4 regions of the Catellatospora sp. TT07R-123 genome follow, and region 1 is predicted to be linked to each of the others. Evidence: riboswitches for the same ligand, from Rfam matches in the RefSeq annotation. Region 1 holds a riboswitch; each other region holds the start of a gene.
What was found. A riboswitch is a leader RNA that binds a small molecule or an ion and turns the genes downstream of it on or off. The one in region 1 is predicted to bind cobalamin.

Region 1 (5,566 bases):
GGTTGTCCACCACGGTGCCGGTGGTCACCCGGCCCACCTCGCGCAGCTCCTGCGAACGGGCCACCTTCCGGCTGCCCTGGATCGCGCCCCAGACGACGACCCCGCCGATGACCAGCAGCACCACGAAGAACAGTGCGAAGAACGGCCCCGTGAATTCCATGACCGCGTACGGTAGCGGAGGCCCGCAACAGCCGCTGGCCCGTTGCGTGACCAGCGCCGGATCACGGATCGGTGTCCCTGGCGGCACGGATGCGGCAGACCGGGCAGGTCCCCGTGTCGGCGCAGGTGCAGGGCTCGGCGGCCAGGGCGGTGTCGACGGCGGTCAGGGCCGCGCGGGCGGTGCCCAGTGCGTGGCTGACCTGCCGTACGCGGGCCAGGGCGGCGCCGACCTGGCGGCGGGACGCGTCGAGGCGCTCGTACTCCTCGGGGCTGAGCAGGATGAACTCTTCGCCGTCCACAGTGGCGCGGCGCGGGGGCGGTGCTTTGGGCATACCCACTCGTGGTTTCCGCTCATGGGGTGGTCGGCGGCGCGGGACGCCGCCGACCACCCGCCGGTCAGGGTGCGGTCAGGGTGCGGTGATGGACGGTGCCGCGCCCGCGCCGAAGGCCCAGCCCTCGACGGTGCCCGGCGCCGGGTTGTAGCTGCTGGCGCCCGACGAGCTGTACGTCCAGGCGGCGCCGTGGGTGCTGGCGTGCCAGTACGACCAGTACGCCGTCGCGGGCGGCGTGTTCACGCACGCCTGCTGCGCGGCGGTCGGGAGCCCGTTGATGCGGCAGACGAACGCCAGGCCCCAGCGCTGCGTGCCGGCGACGGTGAACCCGCCGCCGGTCAGCGCGGTCAGGCCGCTGGTCGGGTCGCCGGGCGCGCACGCGGTGACGACGCCGCCGCCCAGCGAGGCGAAGTCGACGACGACGGTGACGCCGGTGCTGCCGGAGCAGGCGGCCGCGTGCGCGGCGGGAGCCTGCACCAGCACGGCGCCGGTGGACAGGGTGAGCATGCTGAGCAGGGCGGTCAGCGCCCGGCCGAGACGGCGGTTCATGACGGGTCCTTTCACGGGCAGGCGAGGGTGGGGGCGGCCGGGCTGGAACCCGCCGCGTCGAGGTCGGCGTAGCCGCGGCCGGTCAGGCCGAGCACGGCCTGCGCGGTCGCGCGCGGGGCGGTCGCCGGGTCGAAGGCCCCGGCCGTGTACGCGATCGCGCCCCGGTCGGCGGCCGCACCGGCGCAGCCGACCTGGAGCCCGCGCAGGAACGTGCGGGCCTTGGCCGCCGCCAGCAGGCGGCCGCTGGACTGCAGCGCCTGGGCGGCCAGACCGGTGCTGTTGGCGTTGGCGACCCCGGCCGAGGCGAAACCGCCGTCGGCCTGCTGCTGGGCGACCAGCCAGGTCAGGCCGCCGTACGCGTGGACGTGGTCGCCCGCGGCCCGCAGCGCCTGCACCGCCAGCGCGGTCGCGTCGACGTCGCCGGTGCAGACCGGCTGCTCCAGGTAGAGCGGGAAGCTGCCGTCGGCGCAGGCGGTCCCGGCCAGGTACGACACCGCCGAGGCGGGTGCGCCCGCGGCCGTGCGGTCCAGCGCGATGACGGCCAGTGACTGGGTGAACGAGTTGCTGAAGTCGCCCCAGGCAGACCGGTCGCTGAACCGGCCCGAGGTCGCCTGGAGGCCGCGCAGCCGCGTGACCAGGTCGACGCCGCCGAACGCGGCCGGATCGGCGCCGGTGACCTCGGCGGCCAGCGCGAGCTTGGCGGTGGCCCCGGCGTACGCCTCGGTGCCGTCGCCGATGTACCCGGTGAGCGTGCCCGGCTCGGCCAGCCACGACAGGGCGGCGTCGCGGTAGCTGCCGCCGGTCTTCGAGGCGGCGAACGCGAACACCGCGTCGATGGTCAGGCCCTGGTCGGCGTAGGCGACGCCGTCGAACACGACCTCGAAGCGCTCGCCGTCGACGAGCTGGCGGGCCAGCCAGCCCGCCGCCGCGTCGGCCCGGTTCAGGGTCGGGGCGGCGGCGGCCGGAGCGGTGGCGACCAGGGCGAGAGCGGCGGTGGCGGCGGTGAGCACGGCTAGCCGCCGCACGATGGTGCGGATCATGGGTGTGCCTTTCCGGCCCGCGGCGGCATGCCGGGGCCAGTGTCGAAAGTGGAGTCAGGCGCCGTGGGTCATGCCGCCGGCCGGGGCCGGCTGATTGCCTTCGTATCGCTGCCGGCGGCCCGTGGCGGCCGGCGGTACAAGCCTGGCACCGGGCCAGGAGGGCGAGGGCGATCGCGAGGCCCGCGCCGGCCCGGCGCACGCGGCGGCCGGGACGTGAAAGGGGGACATGGCACTCCTTCTGGGCGCCATGGGAGCGGCGTGCCTCGCCCGGTCTTCGCCAGACCTGGAGCGAGGCGGCCGGGCCCAAGACGCGTGGACGGTATCCGCAGGGTGGAGCGTCACCGGCAGGTGTTCGGGCTCCGGACGTGATGGTGGTCGCGTCCATACCGTTGCGCGTCAGCCCCGGGCTCACACCGGGTTCCCCTACGCGATGACGACCTCACGCTAAGCCATGCCCCCGGTTTCGCGCGAGTTGCGTACGTGACACCGCCCCCGCGTTGACGCTTGCAGACCACATGTGGTCGGATGGCTGCGTTCCAGCACCTCAGGGGAAGCCGGTCGAATCCCGGCACTGGCCCGCAGCCGTAGGTCCTTTTTGGACGAGTCGGATTACCTGGCTGGAACGCAGCAAACCACCAGCGTCGTCGTGGTCCACGGCGCGGAGCCTGAGCACCCGGGGCAGCGTTTCCGCGGGCGGTCGGTGTCCGCGCCAGCGCCGCTCACCCCCGGGAGCCCTCATGCCCGTCATCCGCCGCCGCGCGGCCGCCGCCCTGCTCGCCGCCGTCGCCGCGTTCGCCGTCGCGGCCCCCGCCGCCGCCCGCCCGCTCGCGCAGGCCCCGGCGGAGTCCGGCCCCGACCTGGCCAAAGGTGTGGCATACCTGGTCGCCCCGGCCAATCTCCAGGACGGCCGCTACTACGAGTCGTTTCCCGGGTTCCCCGACTTCGGCCTGAGCATCGACGGGGCGTTCGCGCTGGCCGCGACCGGGTCCGACGACGCGCGGCTGCGCGCGGTCACCGAGTTCATCCGCACCGGCGGGGTCGTCGGCGACGGCGGGTTCACCGTCGACGCCTGGCTCGGCATCGGCACCGAGTTCGCCTCCGGCGGCGCCATCGGCAAGGTCGCCGTGCTGGCGCAGGTCACCGGGTACGACCCGGGCGCCTTCGGCGGTCACGACCTGATCGCCGCCCTCAAGGACGTGACCTGCGCGAAGACCGACGAGGCCGCCGGCTGCGCCGGACCCGGCAACTACGCCTGGGCCACCTCGACGTTCGGGCAGGTCCTCGGCGTGGTCGCGCAGTTGCGCGCCGGGCGGGCCGCCGACGCGGCGAGCCCGGTCACGTTCCTGCTCGGCCTCCAGCGCGCCGACGGATCGTTCCCGAGCCTGATCCCGGCGACCGACCAGGACCGCGACGTCGACAGCACCGCGATGGCCGCGATGGCCCTGGTCCTGGCGGGCGGCCACGACTCGGCGGTGGACGCGGCCCTGGCCTGGATCGCCGGGCAGCAGAAGGCGCACGGCGGCTTCCCGGGCGCGGCCGGTGACTCGACCAACTCCACCGCGCTGGCGGTGCAGGGCCTGTCGCTGCGCGCCGACACGTACGCCGCGCAGCTCGGCAAGGCACGCGCCTTCCTGGCCCAGCAGCAGAACAGCGACGGCGGATTCGACGTCGCACTGGGCACCGACGGCTCGGACCTGCGCTCCTCGACGCAGGCGGTCAGCGGCGCGACCGGGATCTCGTTCGGCACGCTGCTGCGCGACGTCCACACGCCCGCCGCCTCGCCCTCGCCGTCCGCCGCGTCGCCGTCGCCGTCGCGTGCCGGCAGCTCGCCGTCGCCGTCCGCGGGCTCGCCGACCCCGTCGCGGACCGGCGGCTCGCCGTCGGCGTCGCCGACCGGTGCCGGGGGAGGGCTGCCGGTCACCGGCCTGCCGCTGACGGCGATCGTCGCGGTCGCGCTGGTGCTGATCGTGGCCGGGATGGCGCTGCTCATCGGCCTGCGGCGCCGGACCGAGGGCGGCGGCCGGTGAACCGGCGCGGCTCGGTCGCGGCGCTGGTGCTGCTCGCGGCGGTGATGCTCGCGCCCGGCGCGCCCGCCGCGGCCGCGCCGCAGCCGGTCGGGAAGTGCACCACCAGTTCCGGGGTGATCCTGGCGGTGGACTTCAGCCACTGGGGCGGGCCGCTGCTGCGTGCCTGCGGCACCACCCCGACGACCGGATACCAGCTGCTCAACCAGGGCGGCTGGAAGACCGCCGGGACCCAGCACGACGGCCCGGCGTTCGTGTGCCGCATCGGCTACTCCGGTTACCAGGGCGGCACGCAGTATCCGACCTCGGCGACCGAGAAGTGCGTGCTGACACCCCCGGCTACGGCGTACTGGTCGTACTGGCACGCCGATCCGGGGCAGGACTCGTGGTCGTACTCGCAGCTCGGCGCGATGGGCTACCACCCGAAACCCGGCAGCGTCGACCTGTGGACGTTCGGCGCCACGGCCACGGACGGCAGCCAGGGCAGGCCGAGGTTCAGCCCGGACAGCGTGCGCGCCCGCAACACCAGCCCCATCGGCTCGCCCACCCCGAAACCGCGCCCGACCACGGCCCGGCCCTCGGCGTCCACCGCGCGACCGTCCGCCTCGGCCGCCGCAGCGTCCACTTCGGCCGGACCCTCGGCCCCGGCCGCGATGCCGAGCGCCTCGGTGAGCGAGACCGCGGCACCGACCGAGGACGTCCCGCCGATCGTCGACGCGGCGCCCACCGGGGCCGCCGCGCCGCAGGACCCGGGCACGGCGGTGCCGCTGCTGGTCACCGCCGCGATCGTGCTGCTGCTCGGCACGGGTGCGGTCGTCGCGGTACGCCGCAGGCGCGCCGCCGCCGATGACTAGCCTGGCCGCCGCGCGGCTGCCCCGGGCGCTGCACCCGGTCGCGTGGTGGCTGTGGGCGCTGGCCCTGGCCACCGCGGCCAGCCGCACCGGCAACCCGCTGCTGCTGGCGCTGATCTTCGCGGTGCTCGGGCTGGCGGTGACGCTGCGCCGGGGCGACGCGCCCTGGGCCCGCGCCTTCGGCTACTACCTGCTGCTGGCGCTGACCGTGATCGCGATCCGGGTGCTGTTCCGGGCCGTGTTCGCCTCCGGCACCGGCCCCGGCGACCACATCCTGCTCACCCTGCCGCAGGTGCCCACCCCCGACTGGTACGCGGGCATCCAGCTCGGCGGCCCCGTCTCCGCCGAGGCCGTGCTGTCGGCCGCGCTGGACGGCATGCGGCTGGCCTGCCTGCTGTGCTGCATCGGCGCCGCGAACACGCTGGCCAACCCGAAACGGGCGCTGCGGGTGCTGCCCGGTGCCCTGTACGAGCTCGGCGTCGCGGTCACCGTCGCGCTGACGGTGGCCCCGCAGCTGGTCGAGAGCGTGCAGCGGGTGGCCCGCGCCCGCCGCCTGCGCGCCGGGCGCACCCGCGGCCTGCGGGCGCTGCGCGCGATCGCGCTGCCGGTGC
Region 2 (5,566 bases), on a different contig from region 1:
GCTCTTGCCGGCGTCGTAGTTGCCGAGGTTCTGCTCCTGGAGCTCGCGCAGCCGGTCCTCTTCGGACTGGAGCTCGGCCAGGCGGCGCTTGAGTTCGAGGAACGCGGCCTCCTTGCGCCCGCACTCCTTGACCAGCGCGGACAGCTCGGAGGTGATCCGCTGCTCGGTGTCGGTGGCCGCGGCCAGCACGCCGAACGCCTGCCGCTCCTCGATCTGGGCGCGGGCCAGGTCGCGCAGCGCCGCCTCGGTGGCGGGCGGGGCGTCGGCGGGGCGGGGCAGCAGTTTGCTCAGCTCGCCCCACTGGGCCAGCGAATCGTCGAGCTCCGGGTGGTGCGCCGAGTGCTGGTAGGCCGAGACCGCGGCCGCCTCGGCGGCCTGCTTCGCCTCGCGCAGCCGGTCGGCCGTGTTGCGCCAGGCGTAGTCGGCGATCGCCTTGGCGACCATCGCGTTGGTGTACTGCTGCTCCAGCTCGCTGCGGCGCGCGTGCAGCACCGACAGCTCCAGGTCGGCCGCGTAGTACTGCGCGGTGAGGGCTTCCTTGGGGGTGGCGGGCAGCGCCACGGGCATGCTGAGGCGCCCGGTGGGCAGCATCGGCGGGGTCTCGTAGGCCGGGTGCTCGCCGCCGTCGGGAACTGCGGTGATCTTCGCGCCGATGGGCGGATCGGCCGCGGCGGGCAACGCCACGCCTCCGGCGATCACCGCGCTCAGCACAGCCGAACCGAGAGCGGTCTGGCCGTGACGTCCGGTCACACGACGGCGGTTCGACATCGCAGGCCCCATCCTCCCCGTTGGTCCCATGAAGTTCCTACCTGAATTCGCCCTCGGTGTCGACCCTGTCCGGTGTCGACCAGGCGTCGGTCAGGTGTCGCGTCGGCGTCGGACCAGGGCACGGTAAGGGGTCCGGACCGGGCGTCGTACGCTGGCTCCCATGGACGTGGGTTTGAAGCGTGAGCTGGAGCAGAAGGTCTATGCCGGAGAGCGCCTGACGCGCGAGGACGGCGAGGCTCTGTACGCGAGTGACGATCTCGCCTGGCTGGGACGCCTGGCCCACCACGTTCGGACGGAGAAGAACGGCGACCGGGTGATGTTCAACGTCAACCGGCACCTGAACCTGACGAACGTCTGCTCGGCGAGCTGCGCATACTGCTCGTTCCAGCGCAAGCCGGGTGAGAAGGACGCCTACACCATGCGGGTGGAGCAGGCCGTCGCCAAGGCGCTGGAGATGAAGGACGAGCAGCTCACCGAGCTGCACATCGTCAACGGTCTGCACCCGACGCTGCCGTGGCGCTACTACCCGCGCGTGCTCAAGGAGCTCAAGCAGGCGCTGCCGAACGTCAAGCTGAAGGCGTTCACCGCGACCGAGGTGCAGTGGTTCGAGAAGATCTCCGGCCTGACCGCCGACGCGATCCTCGACGAGCTGATGGAGGCGGGCCTGGAGTCGCTGACCGGCGGCGGCGCCGAGATCTTCGACTGGGAGGTCCGGCAGCACATCGTCGACCACGCCTGCCACTGGGAGGACTGGTCGCGCATCCACCGGCTGGCGCACAGCAAGGGCCTGCGCACCCCCTCGACGATGCTGTACGGCCACATCGAGGAGCCGCGCCACCGCGTCGACCACGTGCTGCGCCTGCGCGAGCTGCAGGACGAGACCGGCGGCTTCACCGTCTTCATCCCGCTGCGCTACCAGCACGACTTCCACGACAGCGCCGACGGCAAGGTCCGCAACCGGATCCAGGCCCGCACCACGATGGCCTCGCCCGCCGAGTCGCTCAAGACGTTCGCGGTGTCGCGCCTGATGCTGGACAACTTCGACCACGTCAAGTGCTTCTGGGTCATGCACGGCCTGTCGGTGGCGCAGCTGTCGCTGAACTTCGGCGTCGACGACCTGGACGGCTCGGTGGTCGAATACAAGATCACGCACGACGCCGACTCGTACGGCACGCCGAACACCATGCACCGCGACGACCTGCTGCACCTGATCTGGGACGCCGGCTTCCAGCCGGTCGAGCGGGACACCCGCTACCAGGTCGTGCGCGAGTACGGCCGGCCGCAGAGCCTGGCCGAGCGCCGCGCCGAACCGCAGCAGGTCTGGGCCTGAGCGTGGCCGAGTCCGCGGTCCGCGGTCCCCAGCGGGACGAGTCGGGCAAGATCGTCGCGTTGACCGATCTGCTCGCGTACACGGTGGTCGGCGTGCTGCTGTCGGTGGCGGCCATGGCCGTCTTCGACGGGGTCTTCGCCCTGCTCGGGCTGGGCCGCTTCGGCTCGCTCAACGGCTGGCTGGCCGCGGTCTTCCCGGCGATGATCTTCGTCGAGCAGTTCCGGGCGGCCCGCGACTGGTCCGCCCGGCTGCCCACCGCGCTGCTGGCGGCCGTGGTCGGGGTCGGCCTGGGCGTGCTCGCGACGGGCTTCGCGGCCGGGCTGCCCGCGCTGGTCTCCGGTGCCCTCGGCGCGCTGGTCGCGACCGTGGTCTACGCCGTGGTGTGGCACACGGGCCTTGCGTTCGTGAATCGCTGACTTGCCGATACCCTGGTCGGGTGAGTGCTGCTGTCAAGTACACCCTGGCCAGGCTCGGCCTGTTCCTGGCCGTCTTCGCGGCCCTGTGGTTCGTCCCCGTCATAAGCCTGCCCGTCAAGCTGATGATCGCCATCGTGGTGTCGGCGGCCGCGGGCTGGTTCCTGCTGCGCAACCTGCGCGACGACGTGTCCGCCCAGGTCGAGGGCGCGGTGGACCGCCGCCGGGAGCAGAAGGAGCACCTCCGCGCGGCGCTCGCGGGCGACGACGTCCCCGCCGAGGCGGAGCCGGAGAAGTCACACTCGTGACTGCACGTTTGCGGTGCGGGCAGCGGCATGTACTAGCGTGTCGCTGACCGCTCCGCAGCGAAGCCGGTGCGAACCCGGCGCTGTCCCGCAACTGTGATCCCGCCCCGCCAGGGGTGGGCAAGCCAGGTCGCCTGCGACGGTCGCGAACAACGCTCTCGAGGAAGGGCGTCTCGCAGACCGGGCGCCCCTTTTCTCGATCCCAGCCCTGTCGGCGAAGACCTACCTCGACCGACAGGAGGATCACCCGTGTTCCAGCACCGTTTCCGCCGCCGCGCCCTCGGCGCGCTCGCCGCCGCCGGCCTCGTCGCCGCGCTGGCCGCCTGCGCCACCACCGAGGACCCGGCCGCCACTCCCAGCCCGTCCAGCGCCGCCGCCGCATACCCGGTGACGGTCGGTTCGGTCACCCTGCCCGCCCAGCCGGTGAAGATCGTCTCGCTGTCGCCGACCGCGACCGAGATGCTGTACGCCGTCGGCGCGGGCGGCCAGGTCACCGCCGTCGACGACCAGTCGAACTTCCCGGCCGGGGTGCCGAAGACCGACCTGTCGGGCTTCCAGCCCAACGCCGAGGCGATCGCGGCCAAGAGCCCCGACCTGGTCGTGCTCAGCGGCGACGCCAACAACGTGGTGGCCCAGCTGACCGCGCTGAAGATCCCGGTGTTCCTGGCCCCGGCCGCGGTGACGCTGGAGGACTCGTACGCCCAGCTCAAGGACCTGGGCAAGCTGACCGGCCACGCCGACCAGGCCGCCGCCGTGGCGCAGCAGATGAAGGACGACATCGCGAAGCTGGTCAAGGACCTGCCGCAGCGCAGCAAGCCGCTGACCTACTACTACGAGCTCGACCCGACGCTGTACTCGGTGACCTCGAAGACGTTCATCGGCTCCCTGTTCACGCTGGCCGGCCTCACCAACGTCGCCGACGCCGCCGACACCAAGGGCACCGGCTACCCCCAGCTCACGGCGGAATCCCTGGTCAAGTCGAACCCCGACCTGATCTTCCTCGCCGACACCAAGTGCTGCACCCAGAACGCCGACACCGTCAAGGCCCGCGCCGGCTGGTCCACCATCACCGCCGTCACCAAGAACCAGGTGGTGGCCCTCGACGACGACATCGCCTCCCGCTGGGGCCCCCGCATCGTCGACCTCATCCGCGCCATCACCACCGCCACCGCCACCATCCCCGCCGCCTAGGCCGGCCCCGGGCCCCGGCCCCTTTCTCCGCGTCGATCATGAACTTATGGCACGGCTCGACGGCGCGTCCCGGCCATAAGTTCATGATCGACGACAGACTGATTTCGAGGTGAGTGTGCGGACTGCGGGGTTGCGGGCGGGGTGGCTGGCGGCGGGGGTCGGCGCCGTGGTCGTCGCGCTGGTGGCGGGGGTGGCGTTCGGGCCGGTGTCGCTGCCGCCCGGGTCGGTCGCGATCGAGCTGCTCAACCTCATCCCGGGGGTACGGCTGAACTCCGGGCTCAACCCGCGTGAGATCGCGATCATCACCGAGCTGCGGCTGCCGCGCGCGGTGCTCGGGCTGCTCGTCGGGGCGATGCTGGCCCTGGCCGGCGGCTGCTACCAGGGCGTCTTCCGCAACCCGCTGGCCGACCCGTACCTGCTCGGCGTCGCGGCGGGGGCCGGACTCGGCGCCACCATGGCCATCGCGTACGACAACCGCGCCCTGCTCGCCCCCGCCGCCTTCCTCGGCGCGGGCGGGGCCGTGCTGGTCACCTACCTGCTCGGCATGGCCGGGGGCCGGGACCGGTCATCGGCGACGCTGATCCTGGCCGGGGTCGCCGTCTCCAGCTTCCTCGCCGCGATCCAGACGTACCTGCTCCAGCGCAACGTGGACACCATCCGCGAGGTCTACTCCTGGCTGCTCGGGCGGCTGGCCACCGACGGCTGGCAGGAGGTGCGGCTGCTGCTGCCGTACGCCCTGGTCACCGGGGTGGTCGTGCTCGCCCTGCGGCGGGAGCTGGACGTGCTCAGCGTCGGTGACGACGAGGCGGCCGGGCTGGGGCTGCATCCGCAGCGCTCGCGCCTGATCCTGCTGGCCGCGGCGTCGCTGGGCACCGCGGCGGCCGTCGCCGTGTCGGGGCTGATCGGGTTCGTCGGCATCATCGTGCCGCACGTGGTGCGGCTGCTGGCCGGTGGCTCGTACCGGTCGATCCTGCCGCTGTCGCTGCTGTTCGGCGCCGCCTTCCTGACGCTGTGCGACCTGGCCGCGCGCACCCTGATCGCCCCCGGCGAGCTGCCGATCGGCGTGGTCACCGCGTTCTTCGGTGCGCCGTTCTTCGTGCTGGTGCTGCGCACCACCCGGCGGGTGAGCCTGTAGATGCTGGTCCTGGACGGGGTGCGGGTCACCCTCGGCGACACCGAGATCCTGCACGGGGTGGACCTCAGCGTCGCCGCGGGCGAGTGGGTCACCGTGATCGGCCCGAACGGCGCGGGAAAATCCACCCTGCTGCGCGCGCTGAGCGGCACGGTCGCGCACGCGGGTGTGGTGACCATCGACGGTATGAGCACCGCCGCCCTCCCGCGCCGCCGCCGCGCCCAGCTCGTGGCCACCGTCGCGCAGCAGCCCGTGGTGCCGCCCGGCATGCGGGTGCTCGACTACGTGCTGCTCGGCCGCACGCCGTACATCCCGACGCTGGGCCGCGAGTCCGCCCGCGACCTGGCCAAGGTGGAGCAGACGCTGCACCAGCTCGACCTGCACCGGTTCGCCGCGCGCGAGCTGGCCACCCTGTCCGGCGGCGAGC
Region 3 (5,566 bases), on a different contig from region 1:
CGCCCATATGGGCCTGGACGCCGAAGGTGGTCAGCTTCGACAGCAGCGGCTGCTGATCCCAGGTGACGGTGTCCACGATCTGCCCGGTCAGCGGGTGGACCGCGATCCTGTCGCGGTGGACGGGCCAGGTGTTGTCGACCTGCCCGACAGTCCAGGCCTGGCCCTGCTCGGCCGAGGTGATCGTCAGCGGCCCGGTCAGTCCCGCCGAGGCGGCCGAGGCGGCGATGGCGTCGAAGTCCGCGGCGCCTCCTGCGGCGGCGCCGCCGTGGTGGCTGTGCTCGTCCGAGGGCGGGGCGGCACGGTCGAGGCTGAGGTTCAGGGCGACGGCGTCGGAGTTGAGAGCGCTGCGCAGCCAGCCGAAGTTGGCTCCGGCGTACTGGGACCAGGTCAGGCCGGTCGCGGACAGGAACAGCAGCATGACGGCCGCCCAGAGGCCGGTGGTGGCGTGCCAGGAGCGGGTGCGGCGTACGCCCGCCCTGGCGGTGGTGTCGGGTAGCAGCAGGCGGCGGGCGGTGCGGCGGGCGTGGTGGTGTCGCCACCACAGGATCAGCCCGCCCAGGACCAGGACCCATAGCCACGAGGCGGCCAGTTCTGAGTAGACGCGCCCGGTTTCGCCGAGGTTGAGGTTGGAGTGCATCTGGTCCAGCCACGTCGTGGCCGGCGTGGACCCGAACCAGGTGGTCAGGATGCCGCGCACCTGACCCGTGTACGGGTCGACGTAGGCCGTCCGCTGCTTGCCGCCCAGCTCCGGCAGCGCGAACTCGACCTTCGTGGTGGCGTCGGCGGCCGCGGCGGGGTGCACGGCGACGAGGGTGCCGCCCGGGACCGCGGCCTGGGCGGCGGCGACCTGCTGCGACAGCCGGACGGTGGTGCTGCCGACGGCGTCGACGTGCAGCTGGTCGTGGTAGGCGATCTCGTCGACCTGCGGGCTGAACGCGTATGCCAGGCCGGTGAGGGCCAGCGCGAGCAGAAACGGGGCGACGAGGATTCCGGCATAGAAGTGCAGGCGCCGCAGCAGCGGACCCAGACCGGTCTGCAGCGTGCTGCGGGGCTGGCCGGCGGAAGCCTCATCGGGTATGGCCGGTGCGGCGGTGACGACGGTGGACATGGAGTGCTCCTGGGAGGCGGGACCGAGCAGTCGCCCGGACAGTTGCCACCTAGTCGTCACGAAGTGCGTGGAAGTTCCTGAACGTTGTGGGAGGTCTGATTCGACGTCCTGCCGGCATCCGGGCGTGCCAGGCGGCGGCCCCGCATCGGACCGCCGCTCGCGGGCATCGCTCTCTCAGGACGCGGTGCCCGAACGTCCGCGCCGGACCAGCCACACGGCTGCTCCCGCGACCAGCAGGGCCACGACGACGGCTGTGGCGATCCAGCCCGTGTTCGACGGGGAGGCGCTGTCGGCGGCGGCACTGGCCGAGACCTGCGGGCTGGCGGCCGCAGAGCCCGTCGGCGCGAGCGCCGACGCGCTCGGCACTGCCGACGGACTGGCGGCTGCGGGCTTGAGGCTGACGAACGGGGCCGGGTTGCTGTCGGAGGCCGCGCCGATCCAGCGGTCGACGTCGCCGTTGCCGTAGGTGACCAGTGTCTTGAACACCAGCACCGTCGCGGCCGCGGGCAACTGTGCGAGCGTCACGGTGAACGCGGCGTCGGTCCCGGTCCTCAGCGCCGGACCCGCCACGGTGAATCCGTCGCCGGTGGGCTTCAGTGCCCAGCCCGCAGGGCCGGACGCCAGGGTGACCTCGGCCGGGGTGATGCCTTCGGGCAGCACCATCTGGACACTCTTGATACCGGCAGCGTCGCTTTCCGCCTCGGCGTTGACCTTCAGGGTCGCGTTCGTCGCACCGGCCTGGGCCGGTTTCAGCTCGATCTCGGTATGCGCGGAGGCGGGCAACGCCATGACCGCCACCGCCACGGCTCCCGCGGCGGCTACCACGGCGACCCGGCCCAGAACCCGACCAAGCATGACGTTCCTCTTCTCACCAGATCGGCAGACCGGCCCACCGACGTTCGGTAGTCGTCGCGTCAGGCGCTCCAGTTCCCGGCGACGCGACCCGTTTTTCATAGACGCTGGCCTATCTGGAGGACGATTTTCCAAGATCTGTCTTCTAGATAGGCCAGCGTCTATTGAAAACCGGGGCGGACAGCGCGGGACTGCGAGCCGGACAGGGGCTCGGCAGGGTCAGCGGGTGCGCACCGGCCCCGGGGCACCGCCGACCGCGGTTCAGCTCAGCGCGAGCTTGACCCCCAGCCCGATGAACACCGCCGCACAGCCGCGCTGCATGCGTCGCTGCCACGTGTCGAGGCGCCCCGCGAGCCGTCCGGCGCCCGCACCGAGGCTGACGTCGACGATCAGCTGGACGGCGATGAACAGACCGCCCAGGGTGATCAGCTGGGTGGTGAGGTGCCCCCGGCCCGGGTCGGCGAACTGGGGCAGGAATGCGAGGCTGAACAGGATCATCTTCGGGTTCAGCAGGTTGGTGACCATGCCGCGGCCGAACGCGGCGGGCAGTCCGGGTCGTTTCAGCTGCGGGCCGCCGCCGGTGCCGTGGGTACGCAGCAGCGCGTGCAGACCGAGCGCGATCAGGTACGCGGCGCCGAGGTAGCGGATGGCGCCGAACACGACCGGCGAGTCCGCGATCAGCCCGGCCAGACCTGCCACGACCGCCGCGACGTGGACGGCCTCACCTGCGGCGACCCCGCAGGCCGCGGCGATGCCGGCACGCGAGCCGTAGCGGGCGCCGTTGGCGATGACGAACATCATGTCAGGGCCGGGAGTGAGCATCAGCAGGCTGATCGCCGCCAGGTAGCCGGCAATGACGTGCAGGGGCAGGTGTCCCATCACAGCCCGCCCGGGTGCGCGCCCAGCGCCCGTCGCAGGGCCAGCCGATGTTCCCGGCGGATCTGCGCGAGTTCGTACCGGCGCTGGTCCTCGGTGGTCTGGGGTATCAGCGGCGGGACCGGCCGCGGCTGGCCGAGTTCGTCGACGGCGACCATGACCAGGTGGGCGGTGGCCACCGGGGTCGCTGGCACGGACCGGTCCCAGCGGTCGGCGGTGACGGTGACGGCGACTTCCATCGAGGAGCGTCCGGCCCAGGTGATCCGGGCATGGACGTGGACGACGTCGCCGACGCGTACGGCCTCCAGGAACGCGGTCTCGTCGATGGCGGCGGTGACCGCCGGTCCGTCGGAGTGGCGGGCGGCCACGACTCCCGCCACGGAGTCGACGAGGTTGAGAATCCGTCCGCCGTGGACGGTACCCATCAGGTTGGTGTGATGCTGGTCCATGATCTGCGACAGGGTCAGCTCGGAGACGGCCGGGGATCGCCCGGCAAGCGTCGGCGATGATGCGGTGGTCGGCACTCGTGCGTCCTTCCCTCGAAAGCACACCGCTCGACCACACTGATGTCCGGGCGCAGGGCAGCACACCACCCCGCTCCTGACCCACCCGCGAGGCCGGCGGCAGCGCACACGGCGTGTGCGCGGCGCGGGCAGGTCTTCGGACTCGCGGACCCGACCGGATGTCTCCGGTCACCTACTGGCCGTCGCTTCCCAGGCCGCAGCCCAGTGCTCTGTTGACGGCGGTCGTTCCCGCTCACCGCTGCGGGGCAGCCCCGGATTCCCACCGGGTTCCCTCTTACGACACCTGCCGCACGTATCCCGGCAGGTGAACCAGCGCCGGCCCGAGCATAGCCACCAGCTGAGGACGAACCCCAGCCCCGGCGCGGTGGCATCGCTCACGCAGAGCTCCCCGGCCGTGCCAGGAAGGCCGCCCGCCGCCACCCGGCGCCTGACGGGCCGGCGATCCTGGACCGCCTTCGCTACCTTGTGCCGATGCGCCCTTCCGGCCCCCGTCTGTACACCCTGCTCGCGCTGTGGCTGGTGCCGCTGTTCGTGGTGCGGACGGTCTGGCACCTCGCGGCCGACGACCAGCTGCGGGTGGTGAACGCGACCCTGGTGTTCGGCGGGGACGACGCGATCCTGACCTGCCTCACCGCCGTCTGGTGGACCTGGGCCGTCCTGGCCGCGGTCGCCGTCCTGGGATGCCGCCCCGATCCGCTGCGACAGGCCTGGCGGGCACTGCCGGTGGCGGTGACAGCCCTGGTGGGCAGTGTGCTGTCGTTCGCCGCGGGCTTCCTCGCCCTCGGCACGGCGATTCCCGGCGGTGCCGTCGCCGTCGGAGTGGTCGCCGCGATCGTGCTCGTCGTGCTCATCCCCGTCGTCGCCCGCCTGTCGGTCGCCGGTGTCGTCGCCGTCACGACCGACGACCGCGGTCTGTCCGCGTTCTCCGGCGCCTCCCGGCTGGTCCGCGGACGTGCCCTGCCAACGGCTGCGATGGTGGCGTTCGGCGTGGTCGCACCCGCGTTCGCGGCGGCGTGGGCAGCCGAGGCGACCCGGCCGTCGACCTTCGGGCTCGGGACCCTGCACTGGCTCGCGACAGACCTCGCCTTCGTCGGCGTCGCCGCCATACAGGCAGGGGCGCTGCACGCGGCTTACCGCAACCGCCTGCCCGCGCCCGACGCCGCTGACGCTGCCGCGCCGGGCTGGGCCACCGCGTCGCGGCGCCTGGTGACCGCCGCAGGCGGCCTACTCGCACTGTCCACGCTGCTCGCGGCGGGTTCGGTCCGGGCGCACCGGTTGCCGGAGGTCTCGACGCTCACGGGCCCGGACCTCACCGCACGGATCGCGATGGCCTGGCCCGCCGGCCGCCATCCCATGCTCATCGGGCAGGGCGGCATCCAGGACTGCCTCGACGAGCTGTGCAGCAGCTTCACGAACACCGCTCTGGGGATCCTGATGTACCACCCGTCCGGCTCGGCCGCAGTCGCCCCGGACGGATCGGTGTTCGCGCTGGGCCGGGACGTGCTCGCGTACTGCGACGCGCAGCGCCACTGCCGGCATACGACGGGCATGTACGAGACGCTCTCGCATTCGGCGGCCGAGGCGGTCGCGCTGTCGGTGGACGGAGAGCTCCTGATCGCGACCGCGACACCCCTCGGTTCGCGCGAGGAGGCCACCCAGGTCGAGCTCGGTCTGATCCACTGCCGCGACGTCCTGTGCGCCGACGCGCGTACGACGAAGCTCGGGGTGGTGTCCGCCAGCATGAAACCCGCCGACGGCTGGCGGCAGCAGATGATCGCCGTGGGGCTGGACCACGCGCAGCGCCCGATCGTGGCGTTCCGGCCGGTCAGCGGCGAGGGCCGGAGCACGTCGCCGACTGTCGGAACGTGGTTCGAAACGGCGTCGGCCGTTCCCCTCGCCACCATGTGGGTCGCCAGGTGCGACACCGCGGACTGCGGGCACGCCGGCGTCGCCGAGCTCGCGCCCGGTGACGTCGAGGAGCTCGCCGCGCTCCAGTTCGATGCCATGCTCGGCTGCCTGCGGAGCACGTGCGGTGTGGATGTTCCCGTCGCGACGGTCGCGCGGCCGCAAGGCGGCGTCTACGCGATCGTCGTCGGACCGCGCCCGCACGACGGTCTCTGGCTTCAGGTCGGCACGCCGTCCGACGAGATCCAGGCCACCCTGCTCGTCTGCCCCGATGCCACGTGCGCGCATGCCCGCCGCATCC
Region 4 (5,566 bases), 1.8 Mb from region 1:
TCTTCTCCCGCAGCGCCGCCCACTCGTGCGGGCGGGTGTGCTCGGCGTCGGCCCAGTGGTCGGGGTGCAGCACCCCGCGCGCGGCGCGGGTGTCGGCGTAGGTCGGGTGCGCGCCGAGCGACGCGGCCAGGTCGGCGCTGGTGTCGTACGCCGCGAGCGCGATCTCCTCGGCGATGCGGGTGGACAGGGCCAGCGCCTCGGGCGAGTCGAAGTCCAGACCGAGGGTGAAGAAGACGTCGGCCAGGCCCATCACGCCCAGCCCGATCGGCCGCCAGCGGCTGTTGGCCCCGGCCGCCTGCCCGGTCGGGTAGTAGGACAGGTCGATGGTGCGGTCGAGCACCCGCACCGCGACGGTGACCGTGTCGCGCAGCCCGGCCCAGTCGACCCCGGCCGGGCCGCAGTGGGCGGCCAGGTTGATCGAGCCGAGGTTGCACACCGCGGTCTCGTCGTCGCTGGTCACCTCAAGGATCTCGGTGCACAGGTTGGACAGGTGCACGGTGTTGCCGGGCACGGCGGTCTGGTTGCAGGTGCGGTTGGCGGCGTCCTTGAACGTCATCCAGCCGTTGCCGGTCTGGGCCAGGGTGCGCATCATCCGGCCGTACAGGTCGCGGGCGGGCAGCGTACGCACGGCCAGGCCGGCCGCCTCGGCCGCCCGGTAGGCGGCGTCGAACTCGTCGCCCCACAGGTCGACCAGCTGCGGCACGTCCTTGGGGTCGAACAGCGACCAGCTCGCGTCCGCCTCGACCCGGCGCATGAACTCGTCGGGCACCCAGTTGGCCAGGTGCAGGTTGTGGGTGCGGCGGCTCTCGTCGCCGGTGGAGTCGCGCAGCTGGAGGAAGTCGTCGAGGTCGGCGTGCCAGGTCTCCAGGTAGACGCAGGCCGCGCCCTTGCGGCGGCCGCCCTGGTTGACCGCGGCGACGCTGGCGTCCAGCGTGCGCAGCCACGGCACGATGCCGTTGGACAGGCCGTTGGTGCCGCGGATCAGCGAGCCCCGGGACCGGATCCGCGACCACGCCACCCCGATGCCCCCGGCGTACTTGGACAGCCGGGCGATCTGCGCGTAGCGCTCGTAGATCGACTCCAGCTCGTCGCGGGGCGAGTCGAGCAGGAAGCAGCTGCTCAGCTGGGGTCGGCGGGCCCCGGCGTTGAACAGCGTGGGCGAGCTGGGCAGGTAGGCCAGGCGGCTGAGGATGGCGTACAGCCGGGCGACCTCGGCGACGCTGCCGGGCAGGCGCAGCCCGGCGGTGCTCGCGGTGCCGACCTCGCCCATCAGGCCGCACGCCACGCGCAGCAGGAAGTGCTGCGGAGTCTCCAGCACGCGCCGGGTGACCGGGTGGCGCAGCAGGTAGCGGTCGTAGACGGTGCGCAGGCCGAAGTATTCGAAGCGGTCGTCGGCGGCCGGGTCGATCAGCGCCGCCAGCTCGCCGGAGTGGACCGACACGAACGCGGCGAGGTCGTCGGCGAGCAGGCCCGCCTCGTGCCCGGCGCGCACCGCGTCGGCGAAGTCACGTACGCCCTGGGTGGCGGCCTCCTCGGCGACGTGCACCGCGAGCAGGCGCGCGGCCAGCCTGCTGTACGCCGGTTCCCGCACCACCAGCGCCGCGGCGGTCTCGATGGCACGCAGCCGCAGGTCGGCCTCGGTGGCGCCCGGCCACACGCCCGCGACGACGGGGGCGAGCACCGTGCCGGGGTCGACGTCGGGCAGGCCCTCAGCCGCCGCGCCGAGCTGCTGTGCGAGTCTGTCCGCCGGTCCGGCGTCCCAGGTCGTGCCGGTCTGCATACCCGCGACGGGCGTTCCGGCCGTGATCGTGCTGGTCAACGCGTGCGCTACCCCTCATCGTGCGAGAGACGGCACGCCGGAGCGCGACGGCACCCCGTTCCGGGCGCGCGCGATCCACCGTGGACCGTCCCGCGCGGCCCGGTGTGTACGGCGCGCACGGGTCAGGTCCGCGCGCGCACGCTGGCAGGTCTTCGGACTCGTGGGCACGGCCGGTCGACACGGCTTCGCGGGCCGTGTTCGTCCGGCTGACCTAATCCGCCGCTTCCCGGGCCGGGTGGCCCAGTGCTGCTCCACGAGGTCGCGTCCTCGCGGGGCGGGTTCGTTCCCACTCACCGCTGCGGGGCAGTCCCGGAGTCGCACCGGGTTCCCTGTTGTCACGGCAGCCTCGCGGAGGCCCGGCATGGCCGGACCGCCGCGAGGATGGCTGCCGCGATGGCCCCACCCGACCCGGCCTGCGACGATCGCGCACTGCGCCCGTCACTGTGCCGGAGGGGTGGACCAGCGATGCCATCACACTACATCTAGTGGGTGGGCGGCGAAAGCGACCCCAGATGAAGCGCGGCGTGTCGTCGATGGACCGCAACCGGCGGTGTCTATACATGAACGCGGGAGCCGCGCTGGGCGGCCTGAGCGGCCGGTCAGCAGGCGCAGGCGGCACCGCTGGCCGGGGCGGTGAGCGGGTCGACGTCGTTGTGCCGCACGCCCAGCAGGGTCTGCGTCGGGAAGCCCTCGCGGACCCAGTACTCGTAGCCGCCGATCATCTCCTTGACCGGGTGGCCCAGGCGGGCGAAGGCGAGCGCGGCGCGGGTCGAGCCGTTGCACCCCGGTCCCCAGCAGTAGGTGACGACGACCTGGTCAGGGCCGATCAGCTCGGCGGCGCGGGCCGCGATCCGGGCGGTCGGCAGGTGCACCGCACCCGGGATGTGACCCTGCTCCCACGCCTCCAGCGATCGCGTGTCGACCACCGTGATCCCGGGCACCCCGGCCGCCAGGTCGGCGTGCACGTCGGAGACGTCGGTCTCGAAGGCGAGCTTCGCGGCGAAATGGGCGATAGCCAGCTCCGCGGTGGCCGGCGGGGTCGACAGGACGGCGGCGGTGGGCGACGTGGACAGGCTGGCGGACATCGCGTTTCTCCTGGTGGTCGGTGGTCCGGCTGGGCAAGACCATCCTGCGGGCGTACGCGGTGCGGAAGAAGTGGCGGCAACGCCGCCCTTCGCTAAGATCCCGCCATGCCCCTCGCCGCGCCCATCGCCGCGCCCATCGCCGCGCCCTCCGCCCCGCCCGTGGCCGTCCGGCTGGAGACCCGCCCGCGCCACCGCGTCGCCGTGCTGGCGTTCGCCGGGATGGCGCCGTTCGAGCTGGGCTGCGTGGTCGAGGTGTTCGGGCTGGACCGCCCCGAACTCGCCGCACCCTGGTACGACCTGGCCGTCTGCGCCGAGACGCCCGAGCCGCTGCCCGCCGTCGGCGGGTTCACCATCACCGCCGCGCACGGGCTGGACGTGCTGGCCGCCGCCGACACCGTGATCGTGCCCGGGGTCGCCGACGTCAGGGCGCCCGTGTCGGCCGCACTCGTCGCCGCGCTGCGGACGGCCGCGGACCGGGGCGCCCGAATCGTGTCGATCTGCTCGGGCGCGTTCGCGCTGGCCGCGGCCGGGCTGCTGGACGGGCGGGCCGCGACCACGCACTGGCGCTACGCGGCCCTGCTGCGCGAGCGCCACCCGCTGGTCGAGGTCACCCCCGACGTGCTGTACGTCGACAGCGGCCAGGTCGTCACCAGCGCGGGCAGCGCCGCCGGGCTGGACCTGTGCCTGCACCTGGTACGCCGCGACCACGGCGCGCAGACCGCCAACAGCGTGGCCCGGCGCCTGGTGCTGCCCCCGCACCGCGACGGCGGGCAGGCGCAGTTCATCAAGTCGCCGGTCCGCGAACTGCCCGGCGACGACGGCGTGGCCCAGGCGATGTCCTGGGCCCTGGCGCACCTGGACCAGCCGCTGTCGGTCGACGCGCTGGCCGCGCGGGCGCACATGTCACCGCGCACATTCCTGCGGCACTTCGCCCGGCAGACCGGCACCAGCCCGATCCGCTGGCTGATCGAGCAGCGGATCGCGGCGAGCCTGCCGCTGCTGGAGGCTGCGGACAGCCCGGTCGAGGCGGTGGCGGCGGCGGTGGGCTTCGACAGCCCGGTCACGTTCCGGCACCATTTCGGACGGTGCATGCGCACCTCGCCCTCGGCCTACCGGCGCACGTTCCGCGCCAGGTAGCTTTTGGTAAGCCCGGTGCCGCCCCCGTAAAACGGCACCGGACCCGCCTTCATCGACACGCGCTGAGGCCCCTCGATGGTTGCCGTCTTGCGCGAAATTCCAGCAGTTGGTAGAAAAGTTTCGCTGCGCGGGTTCATCCACTCATCCCTCACTGTGGAGTGAACCCATGTCCCCACTGTCCCGACGCGACATGTTCCGCGGCGCCGTGCTGCTCGGCACCGGTGCCGCCCTCGGCGGGCTCGAACTGAGCATCGCCGGACCGGCCGCCGCGGCCGTCGCCGCGCCGACCATCGCCGGTTGCGCCACCTGGGGCGCCCGCAACCCGTCCTCGACCCTGTCGCAGATCGCCACCGACGCCAACAAGATCATCATTCACCACACGGCGACGGCGAACTCCACCGACTACACGCAGGCCCACGCGTTCTCGCTGGCCAGGTCCATTCAGAACTACCACATGGACAGCAACGGCTGGTCCGACACCGGCCAGCATTTCACGGTCAGCCGGGGCGGCTTCATCACCGAGGGCCGCCACTACAGCCTGTCCCACCTGACCAGCGGCAACGGCATGGTCGTCGGCGCACACTGCCCCGGCCAGAACGACCAGGCCATCGGCATCGAGAACGAGGGCACGTACACCTCGGCCACCCCGCCCACCACCCAGTTCAACAAGCTCGTCGACCTCTGCGCCTACATCTGCGACCAGTACGGCATCGCGCCCACCAAGATCTACGGGCACCGCGACTTCGTCTCCACCAGCTGCCCCGGCGACGCCTTCTACGCCCAGCTGCCCGCGCTGCGCTCGGCCGTGGCCGCCAAGCTGTCCGGCGGCACCGCCTGGTCGGCCATCGTGGACAACAGCTCGGCCGGCTTCAGCGCCTCGACCGCGTGGGGCACGTCCACCTACTCCACCCAGCGCTACGGCGCCGACTACCGGTATGCCGCCCCGGTCGCCGCCAGCGACCCCGCGTACTACTCGGCCACCCTGCCCAGCGCCGGGAACTACAAGATCGAGACGTGGTACCCCGGCGACCCCGGCTACAACGCGGCCACCCCGTTCGTGGTGTTCAGCTCGGCCGGCAGCCAGACCGTGACGGTGAACCAGACCACCGGCGGCGGCGCGTGGCGCAGCCTCGGCACGTTCGCGTTCGCGGCCGGGGCGCAGCAGGTGGTGGGCGTGAGCCGGTGGACCTCCGGCACCCAGTACGTCATCGCCGACGCCGTCCGCATCACCAAGGCCTGACCCCGCCACCGCCTCCCCCATCCCCACTCCCCCCGCCGCCGCGCACGGTTTTCCATAGACGTTGGCCTATTACATCGACTGGACCGAGATCACCTTCGTCGTAATAGGCCAACGTCTATGACAAAACGGGGTGGCCCGGCCGGGGCGGGTCAGGAGAGGTCGACGGTGGCGCGCAGGCGGCGGGCCTCGGCCAGGTACGCGTCGGACAGGCCCTGGCGGCCGTCGCCGCGGTGCAGCTCGCCGAGGCGGTGCGCGGTCTTGGCCTGGGCGCGCCGGTCCCCGATC

Region 2: it holds a riboswitch for cobalamin, as region 1 does, so the genes downstream of both, Cs7R123_RS39265 (ABC transporter substrate-binding protein) here and Cs7R123_RS06520 (prenyltransferase/squalene oxidase repeat-containing protein) in region 1, are expected to answer to the same signal.
Region 3: it holds a riboswitch for cobalamin, as region 1 does, so the genes downstream of both, Cs7R123_RS21760 (acyl-CoA thioesterase) here and Cs7R123_RS06520 (prenyltransferase/squalene oxidase repeat-containing protein) in region 1, are expected to answer to the same signal.
Region 4: it holds a riboswitch for cobalamin, as region 1 does, so the genes downstream of both, Cs7R123_RS14210 (ribonucleoside-diphosphate reductase subunit alpha) here and Cs7R123_RS06520 (prenyltransferase/squalene oxidase repeat-containing protein) in region 1, are expected to answer to the same signal.

What each region holds. Positions count from the first base shown of each region.
Region 1 covers NZ_BNEM01000001.1:1,552,091-1,557,656, reverse strand. The annotation lists gene Cs7R123_RS06540 (DUF3592 domain-containing protein) at 1-160, opposite strand, end outside; gene Cs7R123_RS06535 (hypothetical protein) at 222-491, opposite strand; gene Cs7R123_RS06530 (hypothetical protein) at 567-998, opposite strand; gene Cs7R123_RS06525 (peptidase) at 1,052-2,080, opposite strand; cobalamin riboswitch at 2,406-2,557, opposite strand; cobalamin riboswitch at 2,591-2,716, shown strand; gene Cs7R123_RS06520 (prenyltransferase/squalene oxidase repeat-containing protein) at 2,818-4,107, shown strand; gene Cs7R123_RS06515 (hypothetical protein) at 4,104-4,958, shown strand; gene Cs7R123_RS06510 (CbiQ family ECF transporter T component) at 4,951-5,566, shown strand, end outside.
Region 2 covers NZ_BNEM01000002.1:4,354,409-4,359,974, reverse strand. The annotation lists gene Cs7R123_RS39285 (C40 family peptidase) at 1-750, opposite strand, end outside; gene mqnE (aminofutalosine synthase MqnE) at 929-2,098, shown strand; gene Cs7R123_RS39275 (hypothetical protein) at 2,101-2,514, shown strand; gene Cs7R123_RS39270 (DUF4229 domain-containing protein) at 2,535-2,819, shown strand; cobalamin riboswitch at 2,820-2,969, shown strand; gene Cs7R123_RS39265 (ABC transporter substrate-binding protein) at 3,066-4,007, shown strand; gene Cs7R123_RS39260 (iron ABC transporter permease) at 4,117-5,142, shown strand; gene Cs7R123_RS39255 (ABC transporter ATP-binding protein) at 5,143-5,566, shown strand, end outside.
Region 3 covers NZ_BNEM01000002.1:315,956-321,521, reverse strand. The annotation lists gene Cs7R123_RS21775 (PepSY domain-containing protein) at 1-1,108, opposite strand, end outside; gene Cs7R123_RS21770 (DUF1775 domain-containing protein) at 1,283-1,963, opposite strand; gene Cs7R123_RS21765 (LysE family translocator) at 2,222-2,839, opposite strand; gene Cs7R123_RS21760 (acyl-CoA thioesterase) at 2,839-3,360, opposite strand; cobalamin riboswitch at 3,470-3,689, opposite strand; gene Cs7R123_RS21755 (hypothetical protein) at 3,832-5,566, shown strand, end outside.
Region 4 covers NZ_BNEM01000001.1:3,317,569-3,323,134, forward strand. The annotation lists gene Cs7R123_RS14210 (ribonucleoside-diphosphate reductase subunit alpha) at 1-1,780, opposite strand, end outside; cobalamin riboswitch at 1,966-2,153, opposite strand; gene Cs7R123_RS14215 (rhodanese-like domain-containing protein) at 2,419-2,904, opposite strand; gene ftrA (transcriptional regulator FtrA) at 3,010-4,041, shown strand; gene Cs7R123_RS14225 (N-acetylmuramoyl-L-alanine amidase) at 4,208-5,281, shown strand; gene Cs7R123_RS14230 (BTAD domain-containing putative transcriptional regulator) at 5,431-5,566, opposite strand, start outside.